Regions from separate parts of the Variovorax sp. PMC12 genome, predicted to be linked through region 1. Evidence: riboswitches for the same ligand, from Rfam matches in the RefSeq annotation. Region 1 holds a riboswitch; the other holds the start of a gene.
What was found. Region 1 has a riboswitch for glycine ahead of gcvT (glycine cleavage system aminomethyltransferase GcvT). Riboswitches for the same ligand answer to the same signal wherever they lie in the genome.
Positions count from the first base shown of each region.

Region 2: another riboswitch for glycine. It lies ahead of C4F17_RS15465 (D-amino acid dehydrogenase); the one in region 1 lies ahead of gcvT (glycine cleavage system aminomethyltransferase GcvT).

Region 1 covers NZ_CP027773.1:379,621-388,513, forward strand. Annotated here, with positions in the region: gene gcvT (glycine cleavage system aminomethyltransferase GcvT) at 1-836, opposite strand, end outside; glycine riboswitch at 882-994, opposite strand; glycine riboswitch at 1,007-1,097, opposite strand; gene C4F17_RS01715 (alkene reductase) at 1,151-2,275, opposite strand; gene C4F17_RS01720 (PaaI family thioesterase) at 2,290-2,802, opposite strand; gene C4F17_RS01725 (hypothetical protein) at 2,802-3,362, opposite strand; gene C4F17_RS01730 (hypothetical protein) at 3,359-4,291, opposite strand; gene C4F17_RS01735 (flavin-containing monooxygenase) at 4,297-5,610, opposite strand; gene C4F17_RS01740 (MFS transporter) at 5,607-6,749, opposite strand; gene C4F17_RS01745 (acyl carrier protein) at 6,838-7,119, opposite strand; gene C4F17_RS01750 (acyl-CoA desaturase) at 7,116-8,099, opposite strand; gene C4F17_RS01755 (fatty acyl-AMP ligase) at 8,104-8,893, opposite strand, start outside.
Region 2 covers NZ_CP027773.1:3,316,341-3,325,233, reverse strand. Annotated here, with positions in the region: gene C4F17_RS15495 (DMT family transporter) at 1-199, opposite strand, end outside; gene C4F17_RS15490 (LysE family translocator) at 196-795, opposite strand; gene C4F17_RS15485 (aminotransferase-like domain-containing protein) at 918-2,381, shown strand; gene C4F17_RS15480 (PhaM family polyhydroxyalkanoate granule multifunctional regulatory protein) at 2,473-3,243, shown strand; gene C4F17_RS15475 (FIST signal transduction protein) at 3,289-4,569, shown strand; gene C4F17_RS15470 (RtcB family protein) at 4,759-6,165, shown strand; gene C4F17_RS15465 (D-amino acid dehydrogenase) at 6,185-7,492, opposite strand; glycine riboswitch at 7,586-7,693, opposite strand; glycine riboswitch at 7,711-7,814, opposite strand; gene rfbB (dTDP-glucose 4,6-dehydratase) at 7,941-8,893, shown strand, end outside.

The DNA of each region.
Region 1 (8,893 bases):
CCGGGGAAGCCGCCTTCGCGCGCGCCGCCCGCGCGGCGCACCTTCTGCATCGCCCAGTTGAGCGAAGCCTCGACCGGCGTGGTGGTGGTGTCGATGTCGTTGCCGTACAGGCACAGGCCGGCTTCGAGCCGCAGCGAATTGCGCGCGCCCAGGCCGATGGGCTTGACCTCGGGCTGGGCCAGCAGCAGGCGGGCCAGCGGCTCGGCATCCTTGGCGGCCACCGAGATCTCGAAGCCGTCTTCGCCGGTGTAGCCGCTGCGGGTGACGAAGGCGGGAATGCCGCCGATCTGCACCGCGCCGCCCGTCATGAACACGAAGCGCTCGATGCCGGGCGACAACCGCGCCAGCGTGGCCGCGGCCTTGGGGCCCTGCAGCGCGAGCAGGGCGTGGTCGGGCAAGGGCTGCACTTCGCAGCGGGAGCCGATCTTCTGCTGGATGTGGGCGATGTCGGCCACCTTGCAGGCGCCGTTGACGATCACGAAAAGCGAGCCGTGGCCTTCGTTGAAGAACATCAGGTCGTCGAGGATGCCGCCCTCGTCGTTCAGCAGCAGGCCGTAGCGCTGCTTGCCGGCGGGCAGGTCGATCACGTCGACGGGCATCAGGGTTTCGAAGGCGGCCGCGGCGTCGGGGCCGACGAGGCGAAGCTGGCCCATGTGGGAGATGTCGAACAGGCCGGCCGCATCGCGCGTGTGCTTGTGTTCGGCCATGAGGCCGGCGGGGTACTGCACCGGCATGGAATAGCCGGCGAAGGGCACCATGCGGGCGCCGAGCTCCACGTGAAGGTCGTGCAGCGGCGTCTTGAGAAGTTCGGTAGCGGGTGCGGAGGAAGCGGCCACGGGGCACTCCAAAGGGGCAGACAAAATCCATGACGCAAGCCATGGGCCACCCCTGCTGTCCGCTTTACCTGAGAGATTCGCCCCACGATCGGGGTTTGCTCCTTCGGTGGGCCGCTGCGCCGTTTGCGGTACGGCGGCCTCTCTCCAGCAAGGAAACGCCGGTGTTCGCCGGCGCCTTGTCAGTCCTTTTGCCTGAGCGTTCGGGAAACCCCTGCGCCTTCGGCGGCCCCGGCTGGCGGGGCTCTCTCCTGACCTTCGAGAGTGTAGTTGATCGGCTAGGGCGTGTTCCAAGGACTATCGGCCGGCCGCTCTGGTCAAGCGGTTGCCGTTGTGGCCTCGGCGCTTCCCAATGACGGATAGTCGGTATACCCCTTGGTGTTGCCGAAATAGAAAGTCGATGGGTCGGCCACATTCAGCTTGGCGCCGCTGGCAAAGCGAGTCACCAGATCCGGATTCGCGATGTACAGACGACCAAACGCCATCGCATCCGCAACTTTTTGCGCCAGCAATTCCTCCCCTGATTTCTGGTCGAAATTTCCGCAAAAAACCAGGCAATTCCTGAATCTTTCGCGTAGCCCCTGTCGGAATGCTGCAGTCAATGCAACGCCGCCCGCCCAGTCGGGTTCTGCGACGTGCAGATACGCGATCCCCTTGGCGTTGAGGCTGTGGGCTAGCAAACAGGCCATTTGTTCGGCTTCGCTGTCGGCGATATCGTTGAATACCCCATTGGGCGATATGCGAACTCCGACCCTGCCTGCGCCGATGACAAGAGAGACTGCATCGACGATTTCTTCCAGGAAGCGGGCCCGATTTTCAAGAGAGCCGCCGTATTGGTCTGTCCGAAGGTTGGTATTCGTGGAAAGAAACTGGTTGATCAGATAGCCGTTGGCCGCATGAATTTCGACAAAGTCAAAGCCTGCCCGCTTTGCACGTTCGGCCGCTGCCGCGTACTGCGAGACGATCACGGAAATTTCATCGCCTGAAAGCTCCCTTGCTGGCTCGCAGGGTACTTCCTGGAGTCGCCCGTTCTTGAAGACGCTTACCTTCGAGCGTCGTGTGGCGACGGCTGAAGGAGCGACCGGCTGCGCGCCGTCCGGCTGGTTCAGGCTGTGCGAGATGCGGCCCACGTGCCAGAGTTGCATTGCAATTCGGCCGCCCGCTTCGTGCACCGCTTTCACCACGCGGCTCCACGCACCTTCCTGCGCATTGGTGTAGATACCCGGTGTGCCGAAGTAGCCCTTGCCTTGGGCGCAGACCTGCGTGGCCTCGGTGACGATCAAACCGGCGGTTGCCCTCTGTGCGTAGTACCTGGCGGTCAGCAGTGTCGGACATTCCGTGCCGTTGGCCCGCATGCGCGTCATCGGCGCCATGAAGACGCGGTTGTTCAAAAGGGTGCCCGATATCGTGATCGGGCGCAGAAGTGGCGATGTCCGATTCATTGTGATCCCCAGCCTCAGGCTGGCTTGACGCGCCAGGGCGCCAGGACCTCGACCACGTTCGCCTCGAAGAGAAGGATGTCAGCCTGCCAGGCGAACACCTGAACGATGGCTTTTCTTTCCGTCAATGCCGTCACGCTGGCCTGCAGCCGGGTTTCCGTAATCACGGCTGGGGCCTTGAAGTCTATGTTCATGTTGACGGTGAGCACTTGCAGTCGATCGGGTATGACCGAGTAAGTAGCGAGTCCGGCCCACTGGTCAACCAGGCCCGTGAGGTATCCGCCAAAGATGTTGCCGGTAGGCATCGCGGCATGCGAAGGTGGCGTGTAGACACCGGAGAGCCGTCCGTACTCCCAGCTCGCAGCGCATGGCGTGGCAAAAGGAAGGCCGATCGTCGCAATCGGGATCGGTGCGATATCGGTGCCGTCCACCACTTCATTCAATACCTTGCGGTATTTCGTCTTGATATCGAGGCCGGGGAATTCCGCCGGTCGCTCGCTCTCGCGTACCAACAGTTCAACATCAACCATCAGGTGGCTCCTTCCTTCGTCGTGGGTGAAACTGCAAGCGTCGAAAGCCAGTTTTCGAACGTCTCCATGCTTTCGACGATCAGTTGGGAGCAGGCGAGCACAGCCAGGTTCTGCCGCATGCCGGTAATCGCGACCACGAACCGTCCAGCGTTGTGGGCTGTCAACATCTCCGCGGCTGTTCCCATGCTTGGCTCGTTGTTCGGTAGGAAGACGACGCAGACATCGCAGTTACCCGCCATCGCCGTCTGCCGGTGGAATATTTGCGTCAACTCCAGCAGCGCAGGGTCCAGGTCGGACCTGGCTACCTTGGGCGTCTGGAGCAAGGCGGTGTGCGCCTCGCGAATGCGTTCGCGGGAGGTTTGCAGGTTGTCCCACATTCGTTCGGCGGGGTCGTGCACCACGGCATTCGGAAAGTGGCGTCGGATGGCTCTTGCGATCGCCGGGCGGTACGACTGGTCCGCGAGATCGCGTCCGCCGCGCGCGCCTTGCATGACGCCTGCAAGGAAGAAAGATCGGGGATGAGGAGGCAGCATTTGCAATCCAGAAATTCTTGTGTTCATTCCCTCATCAACGGATAGGGCGCGAGAACCCGGTCGTCGGGCGCGACCTTCGAATAGACGCGTGATGTATGAAGGAGGATGTCGACGACCTCCTGGGCGCTTACACCCACGACCCTGGCGACACTCGTGAGGTTTTCGTCGAAGCCGGGCGAGCCCGCTGTACTCACCCGGCCCTGGTTGTCTCGGCTGATCAGCTGATCTTCGGTCGCAGGCCGATCGGCTGTCACCCCGCAAAGCGGCAGGATGACTTCGCTGAGTGCTTGCCGCGGGAGATCCAGAACGCGTACCGAGAGGTTGTTCTGCTCCGGATGCACGAGCCGCGCATGTGCGACAGGAAGTGGCGAGGGAAAGATTGCGACCTCATCGAGACTCAGACCGAAGGACCGATAGAGGTAGTTTTGCTGGCGCCGGGGGCTGAAGCGGGTGTAGTCGAGTTGCAAGGTGCGCTTCTCTACATTCAGCACCGCCCGCATCTTCCCCCAGCGTGCAAGGCCCTCATCGTCGATGCGCACGGGATAGGCGGGGACTGAGGCCTCGATGCAATCACCGACCCGGTCCTCGTAATTCAGGATGAGCGGCGCCTTGTGCAGCAAGTAGGGGTCCAGCACGGCGATTCCGTGGCTGTCCGGATAGATCGATGCGACGTGGCGGCCATTGCGGATGTAGATGCCTTTCGGGCCACCGATGGATTGAAGGTGTTCGTCCACCCGGACGGACTGCCGAACGCATGACATTCCCCAGTTGGGCGCCAGAATTCTCTCGTCGAAGAACTCGAGAAACTGAGTCGCGCTGTTGTAAGGAACAGAACCCAGAGCGTAGGTCAGTGCCGTTTGAAGGAGTTCGGGCGTTCGCTCGGGGATAAGTGCGTTGGCTTCGCCGGACCCTGTGTTGATGCGGGGATCACCGAGTCGTGAATGAATCGTTCCCATGGTGGTCAGGCAGTTGCGAGAAGGTCGAGATGCTCGGTCAGGGCCCTGCGGAAAGCGAGCAGCGAGAACTGCGTTGCGTTGCGGGGGATGTCGATGAAATCGATACCGTTGTTCAGGTCGACGTTGTTTTTCCTGATCAACTCGTCGAGCTGGCGTGCCTTCGCGGGATAGGTCCGCTTGGCTGTGATGTATTGGGAGATCACCCTGGACTGAAGCTCGACTGTCGGGAAGTGCCCGCCGGTCGAGTCGGTCATTCCCGCAATGAACAGATCGTCGAACTTCTTGGAAAACGCATACAAATAAAAGTCCGGCTTGTTTCCTTGCCAGTCGAGATCTCCGTTCGAGACAAACGGGATATGGATCTCATAGCCAGTCGCCAGGACGACGACATCGAACTCCTGTGCCGAACCATCGCTGAAACGCACCGTGCTGCCTTCAAAGCTTTCGACGCCTGGCGCGATGGCGATTCGGCCATGTGCCGCGTAGTAGGGGACCAGTGTGTTGACGATGGCCGGGGTCTGCAGCGGGCGATGGTCGGGCTTCGGAAGCCCCATGCGTTGTTGATCGCCCGCCGAAAGGCGCAGGAGCCAGCCCATGATCTTCGACGCCCATTTACTTGGAAGTCCCATCGAGCGCACCTTCATGCCGACCTGGTCGGCGGGGTAGCCGGCAATGAACTTCGGATAGAAGTTGTAGCCGCGGCGCATGCTGAGGACCACGCGAGGGGAAATCTGGCAACACTCGACGGCGATGTCGCAGCCAGAGTTGCCCGCGCCGATGACCAGGACCCGCTTGTCCGCGAATTCACTAGCGTCCGTGTATTCGCTGGCATGGAGGACCCTGCCAGCAAATATCCCCGGAAAATCCGGCTTCCTCGGATACCAGTTATGCCCGTTTGCAATGATGACATCGCGAAACCATGCTTGAGTTCCGCTGGCTGAACTGACCACCCATCCGCCATCCGTTGATCTCGTGATCTTTTCGACGGCGTCGTTGAATCGGATGTGTGCTCGCAGTCCAAAGTTGTCCGCGTAGCTGTTGAGATACTTGAGCACCTGGGGATGACCCGGGTAGACCGGAAAATCATCCGGCATAGGGAAGTCGCTGAATGCGGTGATCCCCTTCGATGTGATGGTGTGTGTGTTCCGATACACCGAACTCTTCGGGTTGGCCCGGTCCCAGATCCCCCCTATGCCGGCATGCGATTCGTAGCCGACGAAGTCGATGCCCGCCTCCTTAAGATTCCGCATTGTGGCCAAGCCGGAAGGGCCTGCGCCAATGACCGCAACGTCGGGTTGCGATTCGTGTACAGCCTTCATGAACGTTGTTCTCCGCGAGTGGACACCATCCAGATGGCGATGCATTGAGCTGCGGCGCCAGCCAGGGGAATGAAAAGCAAGGTGCCGTTTGTCGAGAGGAGTCCTCCCAGTGCAGCCCCTGCGGCCATGCCAAAGTAGGTGGCCATGGTGTTGAGTGCAATCACCTGTACGGCGTGTGGCGGGCTCGGTGACACAAGACGAGAAGCCTGCGGGGGTGTGCATGCCCAGCCGGATGCCGCAAAGATGGCGACGGCAACCGGGAAGAGCCACACCCCCAAGGGAGGGCCGCTGAACACGGCCAGACTCATCAGGAGCAAAGAAGCGAGATGCGCACAAAGAAAGTACTGCAGTGCGCGTACGGGTGTTTTGAGGAAATCGCCGAGCCGTCCACCGATGAGATTCCCGGCAATGGCCGCCGCACCATAGATCAACAAGACAAAGCTTGTCTTGTCTGCCGACCAGCCGGTCGCGGACTGGCTGATCGGGACGATGAACGTATATGTGGCAATGCCACCCGCCATCCATACGAAGCAACTTGCAAGAGCCCGGATCACGTCGCCGTTTCGGAGTGGCGACAGGCGCTCTCCCAGCGAAAGGCTCCTGGACTGGAAGTTGGCCGGCATCACCCACCAGAGCGCCGCGGCCGCGGCTGCGGCCAGGGTCGCAATCAGGATGAAGGTCATCCGCCACGAACTTACGCTTGCGAGCATCAAACCCAGAGGGACGGCCGTGACGAGGGCGGCCGTCAGTCCCCCCAAGACGAAGCTGCTGGCCTGGGCACGTTTTTCGGGAGGCAGAAGGTTGATGGCAGCCGCAACTGCTGCCGGCGAATAAGCCGCGGCACTCATTGCCGCGATCAGGCGCCACAGCAAGAGCCAGGCGTATTGCTCCGACAGGGCTGCCGCAAGATTGGCAGCGGCGAAGACGCCCATCGACGCGATGAGGATCGTCCGAAGAGATTTTCCGCCCAATACGGCACCTAGGATCGGGGCGCTTATCGCGTAAGTCAGCGCGAACGCCGACACCAGCAGGCCTGCCTGGGACAGCGACACCTGAAGCCCTGTCGCCAGATCTGGAAGGATGCCCGCGATCACGAATCCATCGGCGCCGATCGCGAACATCCCCAGCGCCAGCAGCACAACGGATCCCGGCACGCTCAGCCCGGGGCGCTGCGGTGCTGCTACAGTCTCTGCGGGTCTCATTCGGGTATTGCGGTTTTCTGCCGGTTCACTTCGTTGTCGGCGCCGAACTGCTGCAAGACGAAACGTGCGCCACGAGAAGTTCAATGGTGTTGAACTCGAACAGCGCCGTCGGTTCGACGGGAATGTGGAACTCCTGCTCCAGTTCTGCCGTGATCTCGACGGCTTGCACGGAGTCGATGCCGAACTCTTCAAACGGGATGCCGGAATGCAGTTCGGCTGCCGGGATGTCGCACCGCCTGCTGATGTAGTTGATCAGCCAAGCCCTGAGTTCATCGAGATTGACTTGGGTGCTTGCTTCTTGCTTCATGCTTTTTTCTTTCCTGGTTCGTACTCGACCGAGTAACGTTGCTTTGCTTCGAGGATCTGTTCTTGCGTGGGTCTGCGAACATCCCAGACAAGTCCGAGGCGTTCCAGGAGCCGGATGACCAGAGCGGAAATGTCGGGTTGCCACCAATGCAGCGAAACGCTGGCAGAGGCCGGAAATTCGTGATGGTTGTTGTGCAGCGAAAGGCCAAGAGTCGGAATCGCGAGCAACAGGTTGTTGCGGCTGTTGTCGGCGCGGCGGAATGGCCGCGTGCCAACCAGATGCCCGAACGAGTTGGTGATGTAGTACATCTGATTGGCCACGAAGATTCGCAGCAGTCCGCCCCAAAGAAGTCCGGAGAGAAAACCTTGCCACGATTGGTACCAGGCAGCACCGATGAGCGCGGGAATGACAATGCCCAGGATTCCCCACTTGGCGTAGGTCACATGCAGCCTGAACAGGTCGGGCCGGCGGAACATATCGGGCGTCATCCGTTCCCACCCCTTGGGCTTGAGCGAGTCGGGGTTGAACATCCAGCCGATGTATGCATGCATGAATTGGGCGATGCGGCGACCCGGGGGACTGCCGGCCGGTGCGACAGGGCTGTGAGGGTCGCTGGGTTCGTCCGTGTTTCCGTGATGCCGCCTATGGGTCGCGGTCCAGAGAATCACCCCTCCCTGGAAACTCATCGACCCCAGGATGCCCAGCATCATTTCCACGGGTTTGGTCGTCTTGAAAGACTTGTGTGCGAAGTACCGGTGAAAGCCGACCTCCAGGCCGACCATCGCCAGGAAATAGCACACCGCGAACAGCACGACGTCGAAGAGGTGCACTGGCATTCCGAACGCAAGAATCGAGACGAGCAGAAAAATGGCTCCCAGCAGCGGCACGATGTTGGCCGTCAGCGCCAGGATCAGATCCCGCCTGCTGGTGCGCGCGCGTTGCCTCAGGAGCGCCTGATTTGGTGCATTTGGAGTGAGCATGTGTCTAGCTTTCGACGGCAGTTGCCAGGGAGCCGCTTTGTTGGGTATGGGTGTCTTGGCCTGAAGGACGGGTCCATTGCGCCCAGACCTCCATTTCCTGCCGCTCCAGCAACTTGCGCGTGAGGCGTCGCTGAACCTTTCCGCTGGAGGTCTTCAGCGTTCTTCCTGGCGCCACGATGACGACGGTGAAGGGGAAGAGCTGAGACTGCTTTCCGACGGCTTTGCGGATGTCCGCCAGCAACGCGTCCGGGTCCGATTTGCGCGCGGTGCGCTCGATTTCCGCGACCACGGCAATCTCCCCCTCGTCGCCGACGTTGAATGCGACGGTGCATGACGGCCTGACTTCGGCGATGGTCGCTTCGACTGCGCGCTCGATGTCTTGAGGGTAGTACTTCTTGCCCCTGACGATGATCGTGTCCTTGATGCGGCCAGTGACGAACAGCTCCTCATTCACGAGAAACCCGAGATCGCCCGTACGCAGAAAAGGACCTGCTCCGGATTCGGTGTATGCGCTGAAGACCTCGCGGGTCTGCTCATCCCGCTGCCAGTACCCCTTTGCAATGCTCGGGCCGCTGACCCATATTTCGCCTTCTTCGCCATCCTCAAGCTCTTGGAGGCCATCGGGATCGACGATGCGGATCTCTTGTTGTGCGAGAGTGCGGCCGCACCCGACCTTGATTCCCTGATTGGGGGGTGGTGTAAATGTTTCGGATGCCGTTGCGCCGTCCCATTGCATCATCTGCTTGCTGATGGTGTTCAGCAGGACGGGCGCCGACGTCGCGTCTCCGCCCGAA
Region 2 (8,893 bases), 2.9 Mb from region 1:
AGCGCGTCACCAGCAGGAAGACGGCCGACAGCACGCCAGCCAGCGCCGCGCGCCCGAGCGTGACGAACCAGGGCGACAGTTGCGGCGCGTCTTGAGAGCCGGTGGCCAGCCGCGTCATCGGCAGCGTGATGGCGAACATGGCCACGCCGACGACGCCGAGCCACATGCCCAGCGTCTCGTCCTTGATGCCCGGCCTCATACGCTCACCATCCACCAGGCGGTGAGCACCAGCACCAGGCCCATCGCGCGGTTGAACCACAGCAGCCGCGCGCCTTTGGACAACCAGTCGCGCAGCAGGGCACCGACCAGCGCATAGGCGAAGTTGCTGGCGAAGGCGAAGAACAGCATCACCGGCGCCACGATGGCGAAGCGGCGCAGCGCGTCGGGCTGCCCGGCGATCCAGCCGGCCACCAGCGTGAGCGCCAGCAGCCACGCCTTGATGTTGACGAACTGCAGCATCACGCCCTGGCCGAAGCCGACCGACAGCCTGGCGCTGTCGGCGTTGCCGAGCGTCGCGCTGCCGCTGAGCTTCCAGGCCAGCCACAGCAGGTAGCCGATGCCCAAGGCCTTGATGGCCACCCGCAGCGGCGGCACGGCCACCACCAGCGCGCCGATGCCTGCGGCGCACAGCACCAGAAGCAGCGTCCAGCCGACCGGCACCGCGACCACGAAGCGCATTGCGCGCGGCAGGCCGCCGTTGGCCGCCAGGGCGGTCGAGAGCGTGGTGTTGGGACCGGGCGAGAAACTCATCGCCGTGGCCAGCACCAGCAGCGCGGTGAATTCTTGCCAGTTCATGACACACACTCTAAACTTGAGACCATTACAGTTCCAGTACAGATGATCAAACAAACACTGAAACTGTATTGGTCATTCCTTCGGCACAGAGCCCACAAGGCTCTTCTGGAACACGGGCACGCATGCTGACAAGAACCTCCACCCAGTCGCTCACGGGGCAGCTGGCCGACCGGCTGGCCGAACGCATCCGTACCCGGCTGCTTCCGCCCGGCGCGCGGCTGCCCTCCGTGCGCGATTGCGCGCGGCAGCAGGGGGTGAGCCCCTACACGGTCGTCGCCGCGTACGACCAGCTCCTGGCGCAGGGGCTGGTCGAAGCCCGCCGGCAGCGCGGCTTCTATGTGCGCGACGCCGCGCCGGTACAGGAAGGTCGCCTGGCCAATCGCACCAATGGCACCCATGGGACCAATGGCCCGGATGCCATCGGCATGCCGGCGGCCATCGCCGTGCAGATGATGGCCTCGCGCGTGCCGGCGGACGCCAGCTCGCTGATCCGCAGCATGTTCCACCGGCCCAGCGACAAGCCGCAGCCGGGCATGGGCGTGTTCCCGCCCGACTGGATGTCGTCGACCTTCATGCCCACGGCCGTCCGGCGCATGACCAGCACGGCCGCCCTGCAGGAGCTGTCGCTCCAGTACGGCGAGCCCGCCGGCGACATGAGCCTGCGGCGCAGCCTGTCGCAGAAGCTGGTGGGCATCAACGTGCCGGCCACGCCCGACCAGATCGTGACCACCATCGGCGCCACCCACGCGCTGGACATCGTGAGCCGCACGCTGCTGCGCCCGGGCGACCCGGTGATGGTCGAGGAGCCGGGGTGGGCGCTCGAATTCGCGCGGCTCGAGGCGCTGGGCATGCGCATCCTGCCGGTGCCGCGCCGCGCCGACGGGCCCGACCTGGAGGTGATGGCGCAGTACTGCAAGCTGCACAGCCCCAAGCTGTTCGTGAGCGTGAGCGTGCTGCACAACCCGACCGGCTACAGCCTCACGCCGGGCAGCGCGCACCGCGTGCTCAAGCTGGCGAACGAGCACGACTTCCACATCGTCGAGGACGACACCTACAGCCACCTCGCGCCCGAGCACGCCACCCGGCTCAGCGCGCTCGACGGGCTGCAGCGCACCATCTACGTGAGCGGCTTCGCCAAGATCCTGGCGCCCAACTGGCGCATCGGCTTCCTGGCCGCGCCGCCCGCGCTGAAAGAGCGGCTGCTCGAGACCAAGCTGCTGGCCACGCTGACCTCGCCCACGCTGTTCGAGCGGGCGCTGTCGTGGTGCATCGACCAGGGCCAGCTGCGCCGGCATTCGGAGCGGGTGCGCATCCGCCTCGACGGGGCGCGCGGGCGGGCGGTGAAGCTCGCCATGTCGCACGGCTGCACCTTCGCGTCGGAGCCGGCGGGGCTGTTCGGCTGGGTCGACACGGGCGTGGACACCGACGCGCTCACGCAGCGCATGCTCGACCAGGGCTACCTGCTGGCGCCGGGCTCGCTGTTCCATGCGCGCCGGCCGCCGAGCACCATGATGCGCATCAACTTCGCGACCTCGCAGGACGCCACTTTCTGGAAGGTTTTCAGCAAGGTCCGCGACGAACTCTGACGGCAGGTAAATCCCCGCGCCGGCCGGGCCGGACGGCAAGGGCTTGGAGTAAGCTGGGAGCACAAGAAAACCCTCCCAGGAGACCTTCCGCATGAGCAACGCCAGCAAGCCCTTCGACTTCAGCCAGTTCGTCCCCGGATTCGACTTCCTGAAGAACCTCGCCGGCGGTGCCGCGGCGGGTGCCGGTGCCGGTTCGGTGCCTGGGATTCCGAGCCTCGCGAGCTGGGTCGCGCCCACGCTGAGCGTGGAAGAAGTCGACAAGCGCATCCAGGAACTCAAGACGGTCCAGTACTGGCTCGAGCAGAACGGCCATGCGCTCAAGGCCACCATCCAGGCGCTCGAGGTGCAGAAGATGACGCTGTCGACGCTGCGCGGCATGAACGTGCGCATGGAAGACATCGCCAGCGCGTTCACCAAGCAGGCTGCTGCCATGGCCCCGGCGCCCGCGGCAGCAGCCCCTGCGGCCCCGGTCGAGCCGGAGCCCGAGGAGGTCGAGGAAGAAGACGAGCTGCCCGAGGAAGAGGAAGCGCCGGCGCCGCAGAAGACGAAGACGAGCGCGCGTCCCGCCGCCGCGAAATCCAAGGCCGGCGAGGGCGCCGGCGTGATCGATCCCATGCAGTGGTGGGGCTCGCTCACCGAGCAGTTCCAGCAGATCGCCAGCTCGGCGCTGCAGGACGCTGCGCAGCTGAAGGTGCCGGCCATGGCCCAGCCGCTGGCCGACGCGGTCGGCAAGGCGATGGGCGGCAAGCCGGCGGCAACCAAGGCCCGCAAGCCCGTTGCCGCGGCAAAGAAAGCGGCGGCCCCGGCCGCCAGGAAAAAGACGACGACCGCCGCGCGCAAGCGAACCTCCAGCCGGCGCTGACGTCATACCCATACATTTTTTGGAAAGAACGGGTTGGCACGCATCATGAAACTGTTTCCCTCCGGTCATGCCACCCACCCGCAATGGCGCATGGCGGCCGGCCTCGTGCTGGCCCAGTTGCGCGCACAGATGGCATTGCCCGACTACGCGCCGTCGCCGACGCTCGGGCTGCTCTACATCACCGACCACTACGCAGCCGAGGCGCAGGACATCCTCGACCACCTGAGCGCCGAACTGCCCGAGGTGACCGACTGGTCGGGCACCGTCGGCATCGGCGTGGCGGCCAACAACGCCGAATACTTCGACGAGCCCGGCATGACGCTGATGCTCTGCGCGCTGCCGAGCGACCAGTACCGCGTGTTCTCCGGCGTCGCGCCGCTGGGCAACTCCGAAATGAGCGGCTTCGAGGCCCACACCGCGCTGGTGCACGCCGACCCGGCCACGCCCGACCTGACCGAGCTGATCGCCGAGATGGCGGGCCGCACCGACACCGGCTACCTGTTCGGCGGGCTCTCGTCGGGCCGTGGCGGCGCGCTTCAGTTCGCGGTCGGCGGCAACGGCAACATCCGCGGCCATGGGGCGGCGGGCGGTGTGTTCTCGGGCGGCCTGTCGGGCGTGGTGTTCGGCGACGGCGTGCGGCTGGTGTCGCGCGTCACGCAGGGCTGCCAGCCGCTGCGCTCGGGCGCGGTGCGCGAGCGCGAGATCACCGAGGCCGACGGCAACCTGCTGCTCAGGCTCGACGGCGAACCGGCCCTGGACGTGCTGCTGGCCGACCTGCAGGTGTCGCTGGAGAGGCCGCAGGAAGCCATCGACGCCGTGCGCAACACGCTGGTCGGGCTGGCCGACGCGGGCAGCGACGGCATCCGCCGCACCGGCGACCTGGGCGCCGACGTGCTGGTGCGCCACATCATCGGGCTCGACCCGACGCGGCGCGGCATCGCGATTGCCGACACGGCCGAAGCCGGCATGCGGCTGACCTTCTGCCGCCGCAATGCGCAGGCGGCGCGGGCCGACCTGATGCGCATCTGCGCCGAGATCCGCGAAGAGCTGGAGCCCGAAGAGCAGACGCTGGCCACCGCGCGCGCCGTGGCTGCCGGCGAGGCCGAGGCGGCGCCGCATCCGGCGCGGCGCATCGCGGGTGCGGTGTACGTGAGCTGTTCCGGGCGTGGCGGCCCGCATTTCGGCGCGCCGGGCGCCGAGTTGCAGATCGTGCGGCACGCGCTGGGCGACGTGCCGCTGGTCGGGTTCTTCGCCGCCGGGGAGATCGCGCGGCACCACCTGTATGGCTATACGGGGGTGCTGACGGTGTTCACGGCGCCCGACTGACGGGGAAAAGCGACTCGCGGGTTTTCAATTGCGGCATGCGTCGCTAGAATCCGCACGCTTTCTTGAATCTGCTGCTGCAAGAAAGAGCAAGTCGTGCCTCTCGAGACGCACGGCCGATCTCTTTCGCCCCGCCATGCAATGTGTACCGGGGCGGGAAACCGACATGGTTTCCACAATGGAACAGTAGCAATGAGTGATCTTCGTTTCTCCAGACTCCAGCGTGCGTTCTCGCGTGCCGGCATTGCCGTCGACTACCGCGACGGCGTCTACCACCTGCACCACGAGGTCTCGCAGGCCACGGTGCTCCTGCCGCCCAGTCTTCCGTTGGAAGAAAAGGCGGTGAACCAGTTGCTGGCCTTTGCCAGCGTTCGTTCGCCCGACGGCAAGCAGGGCGTGTGCAAGGCATGCGCGACGCCGGATTTCCATCCAGGTTCCGTTGCGCCGGTTGGCAGTGTCGTCGCGACCGATGCCGACTTCGTCATTCCCGCGGCGGTGGGCACCGACATCAACTGCGGCATGCGGCTGCTGACCACAGGTCTCACGCTCGATCAGGTGGCGCCGCACAAGACGCGACTGATCGCGCGGCTCACGCGCAGTCTGCTCGATAACGGACGCGACGTACCGGTGCATACGGCGGCGTTCAGGGCTCTATTCGACCTGGGGCCTTCGGCTTTCCTGGAAGCAGTCGATGGCGAGGGGCTCTGGGCCTCGTGCGATCGGGACCGGATGCAATCGGAGATCGGTGCCTGCATCGGCCTTGCGAGTTTCGGCGGCAGCGCGCGGCATGCGCCAGAGGCTCATACCGGTGCGCGGCACGAGGTGTTCCGTGACCCCTGCCTCGGCACACCGGGCGGAGGCAACCATTTCGTGGAGCTGCAGGTCGTTGACCAAGTGATGGACCGGCACGCCGCGTACCGCGCCGGGCTCAAGGCAGGCGATGTCGTCGTGATGATTCACAGCGGCTCGCGTGACGTCGGCTTTCATGTGGGTGGTCGCTGGATGGAACGAGCTCGGAGCGAGTGGCCCAAGGGGCTTCGCCATCCGAAGAGCGGTCTGTATGGCCTGACAGGGCCGTTGGCACAGGAATACCTCGAGGCTATGGGCGTGGCGGCGCGCTACGCATGGGCCAACCGCGTGGTGTTGGCCGAACTGGTGCGCAAGGATTTCGCTGAGCTGCTCGGTGCCACGGCGTCGAGGCTCGTGATCGATGTGCCGCATAACGTGGTGCTGCGCGAGCACGAGATGAACGTCCATCGAAAGGGGGCGACGCCCGCTCATGACGGAGACCTGGCGTTGATCCCGGGGTCGATGGGTGACTTCTCTTACCTGGCAACAGGGCTCGGTCACGAAGACTGGCTATGGTCGTGTAGCCATGGTGCAGGTCGTCGCGTGCGGCGCCAGGAAGTACGCGCCATGCGGCCGACGCCAGCTGACGAGAACTCCAGCTGGCAATGCGTGACCTTGCGCGAGGAGCGCCGAATTGAAGAGGCGCCGCAGGCCTACAAGCCCATCGGCGCCGTGATTGATGCGCAAGAGCGCGCGGGGCTGATCCGCTGCGCTGTGCGGTTCAAGCCCTGGGTCACCTTCAAGGCCTGAGTCATGTCCTGATCGCCGGTCAGCCGAGTGCGGGCTGCGGGATACGTGGCTGCGGCGCCGGCATTCCCGTGAAGGCGAAATCCACCTCTGGTGCGAGCCCGCTCACGATGCGCGCGATCGACTTGCCGGAGCCGCAGGCATGCGTCCAGCCGAGCGTGCCGTGGCCGGTGTTGAGGAACAGGTTGGCGAGCTTCGTCTTGCCGATCAGCGGCACGTTGCTTGGCGTGGCGGGGCGCAGGCCGGTCCAGAACTGGGCCTGCGTGGTGTCGCCGGCGCCGGGGAACAGCTCTTCGACACGGCGCACGATGGCTTCGCAGCGCACGCGGTTCAGGTCGCGGTCGTAGCCGTTGAGCTCGGCCGTGCCGGCGATGCGCAGGCGGTCGCCGGATTCCGAGGTGTAGCGTGAGAACACGAGCTTGAATTCGTCGTCGGTCAGCGAGACCTGATGCGCTTTGGAGGCGTCCTTGACGGGCAGCGTGACCGAATAGCCCTTGGCCGGATAGATCGGCAGGCGGATGCCCAGCGGCGCCGCGAGCAACGGGCTCAGCGAGCCCATCGCCATCACGAAGGCGTCGCCGCGAATGCGCTGGAAGCGGCCTTCGGCGCCGGTGACCTCCACGTGGTCGATGCTGCCGCCGGCCTCGCGCAGGGCGGTGACGGTGTGGCTCATGAGAAATTTCACGCCGGCTTCGGCCGCGAGCCGGGAGAGTTCGCGCGCGAAGCGGTTGGCATCGCCGGATTCGTCCTCGGCCGTGTAGGTGGCGCCGGCCAGCTTGGGGCGGATGTGGGCGAGGGCGGGCTCGATCTTCACGGCCTCGTCTGCCGAGATGACCTGGCGTTCGCAGCCCAGCGCGCGCATCTGCTCGGCGGGCGCGAGGGCTCCGTCGAATTCCTTCTGCGTCGTATAGAAGTGGAGGATGCCCTGGGTGCGCTGGTCGTAGGCGATGCCGGTGTCGCGGCGCAACTGTTGCAACATCGAGCGGCTGTATGTGCCAAGACGCACGATCTGCTCGATGTTGTGGCGGGTGCGCGCCGGCGTGCATTCGCGCAGGAACTGCAGGCCCCACAGCCACTGGCGCATGTCGGCGCGGATGCGGAACAGCAGCGGGGCGTCTTCCTTGCCTAGCCATTGCAGCACCTTGAGCGGCGCGCTGGGGTTGGCCCAGGGTTCGGCATGGCTGACGGAAATCTGCCCGCCATTGGCGAAGCTGGTTTCGGCGGCCGGGGTGGCCTGCCGGTCGATCACGGTCACTTCGTGGCCGAGTTGCTGGAGGTAGTAAGCCGAGGTCACGCCGAGCAGGCCGGCGCCAAGAACGATCACGCGCATTTCAAGTACCTTTGAGGTGCTGCGCTTGAACGGCGGGCGAGGGTGAATACTATTGAATTAATAGCAAGCAACCGGACGACCGCTGTCCAAGTTGCCGCTCCCCCTGTCCTCGGTACCTGAGAGATTCATTCGTTGCGCCATTGCAACGAATTTGCTCCTTCGGTGCGCCACGTGAAGTGGCGTCTCTCCAGACGGCGTTTCAGTTGATGCAGTACTGACCCCTTGCCGAAATCCAAGACTTCGTCGGGCCGACCTGAGCGTTTATGGGAGTTTGCGCCTTCGGTAGGGCCACCGGGGTGGCCCGCTCTCCTGCGGTATCGCGAACGATTGTAAACACGCCGAGGGCAGAACGGTAACGTCTTGTGTTTCCGCCAATTGGCCCAATGGGATAATCGAACGTTAAGGTTCATTGCGACACGGCGATGACTTTCAACATTCAGGGGACCCCATGATCTTGGTTACCGGCGGCGCTGGCTTCATTGGCGCCAATTTCGTACTCGACTGGATCGCGACCAGCGACGAGCCTGTCGTGAACCTCGACAAGCTGACCTACGCCGGCAACCTCGAGACGCTCGCATCGCTCAAGAACAACCCACAGCACATCTTCGTGCAGGGCGACATCGGCGACAGCGCCCTGGTCGACCGCCTGCTGGCCGAGCACAAGCCGCGCGCCGTGGTCAACTTTGCCGCCGAGTCGCATGTCGACCGCTCGATCCACGGCCCCGAAGACTTCGTGCAGACCAACGTGCTCGGCACCTTCCGCCTGCTCGAATCCGTACGTGGCTACTGGAGCGCGCTGCCAGCCGACCAGAAAACGGCCTTCCGTTTCCTGCACGTGTCGACAGACGAGGTCTACGGCTCGCTTTCGAAGACAGACCCGGCCTTCACCGAAGAGAACAAGTACGAGCCCAACAGCCCGTACTCGGCCAGCAAGGCCGCCAGCGACCACCTCGTGCGCGCCTGGCACCACACCTACGGCCTGCCGGTGCTCACCACCAACTGCTCCAACAACTACGGCCCGTTCCACTTCCCCGAGAAGCTCATCCCGCTGATGATCGTCAACGCGCTGGCCGGCAAGCCGCTGCCCGTGTACGGCGACGGCATGCAGGTGCGCGACTGGCTCTACGTGAAGGACCACTGCAGCGCCATTCGCCGTGTGCTCGAGGCCGGCAAACTGGGCGAGACCTACAACGTGGGCGGCTGGAACGAGAAGCCGAACATCGAGATCGTCAATACCGTGTGCGCGCTGCTGGATGAGCTGCGCCCCAAGGCAGACGGCAAGCCCTACAAGGAGCAGATCACCTACGTCACCGACCGCCCCGGCCACGACCGCCGCTACGCCATCGACGCACGCAAGCTCGAAGCCGAACTCGGCTGGAAGCCCGCCGAGACCTTCGACAC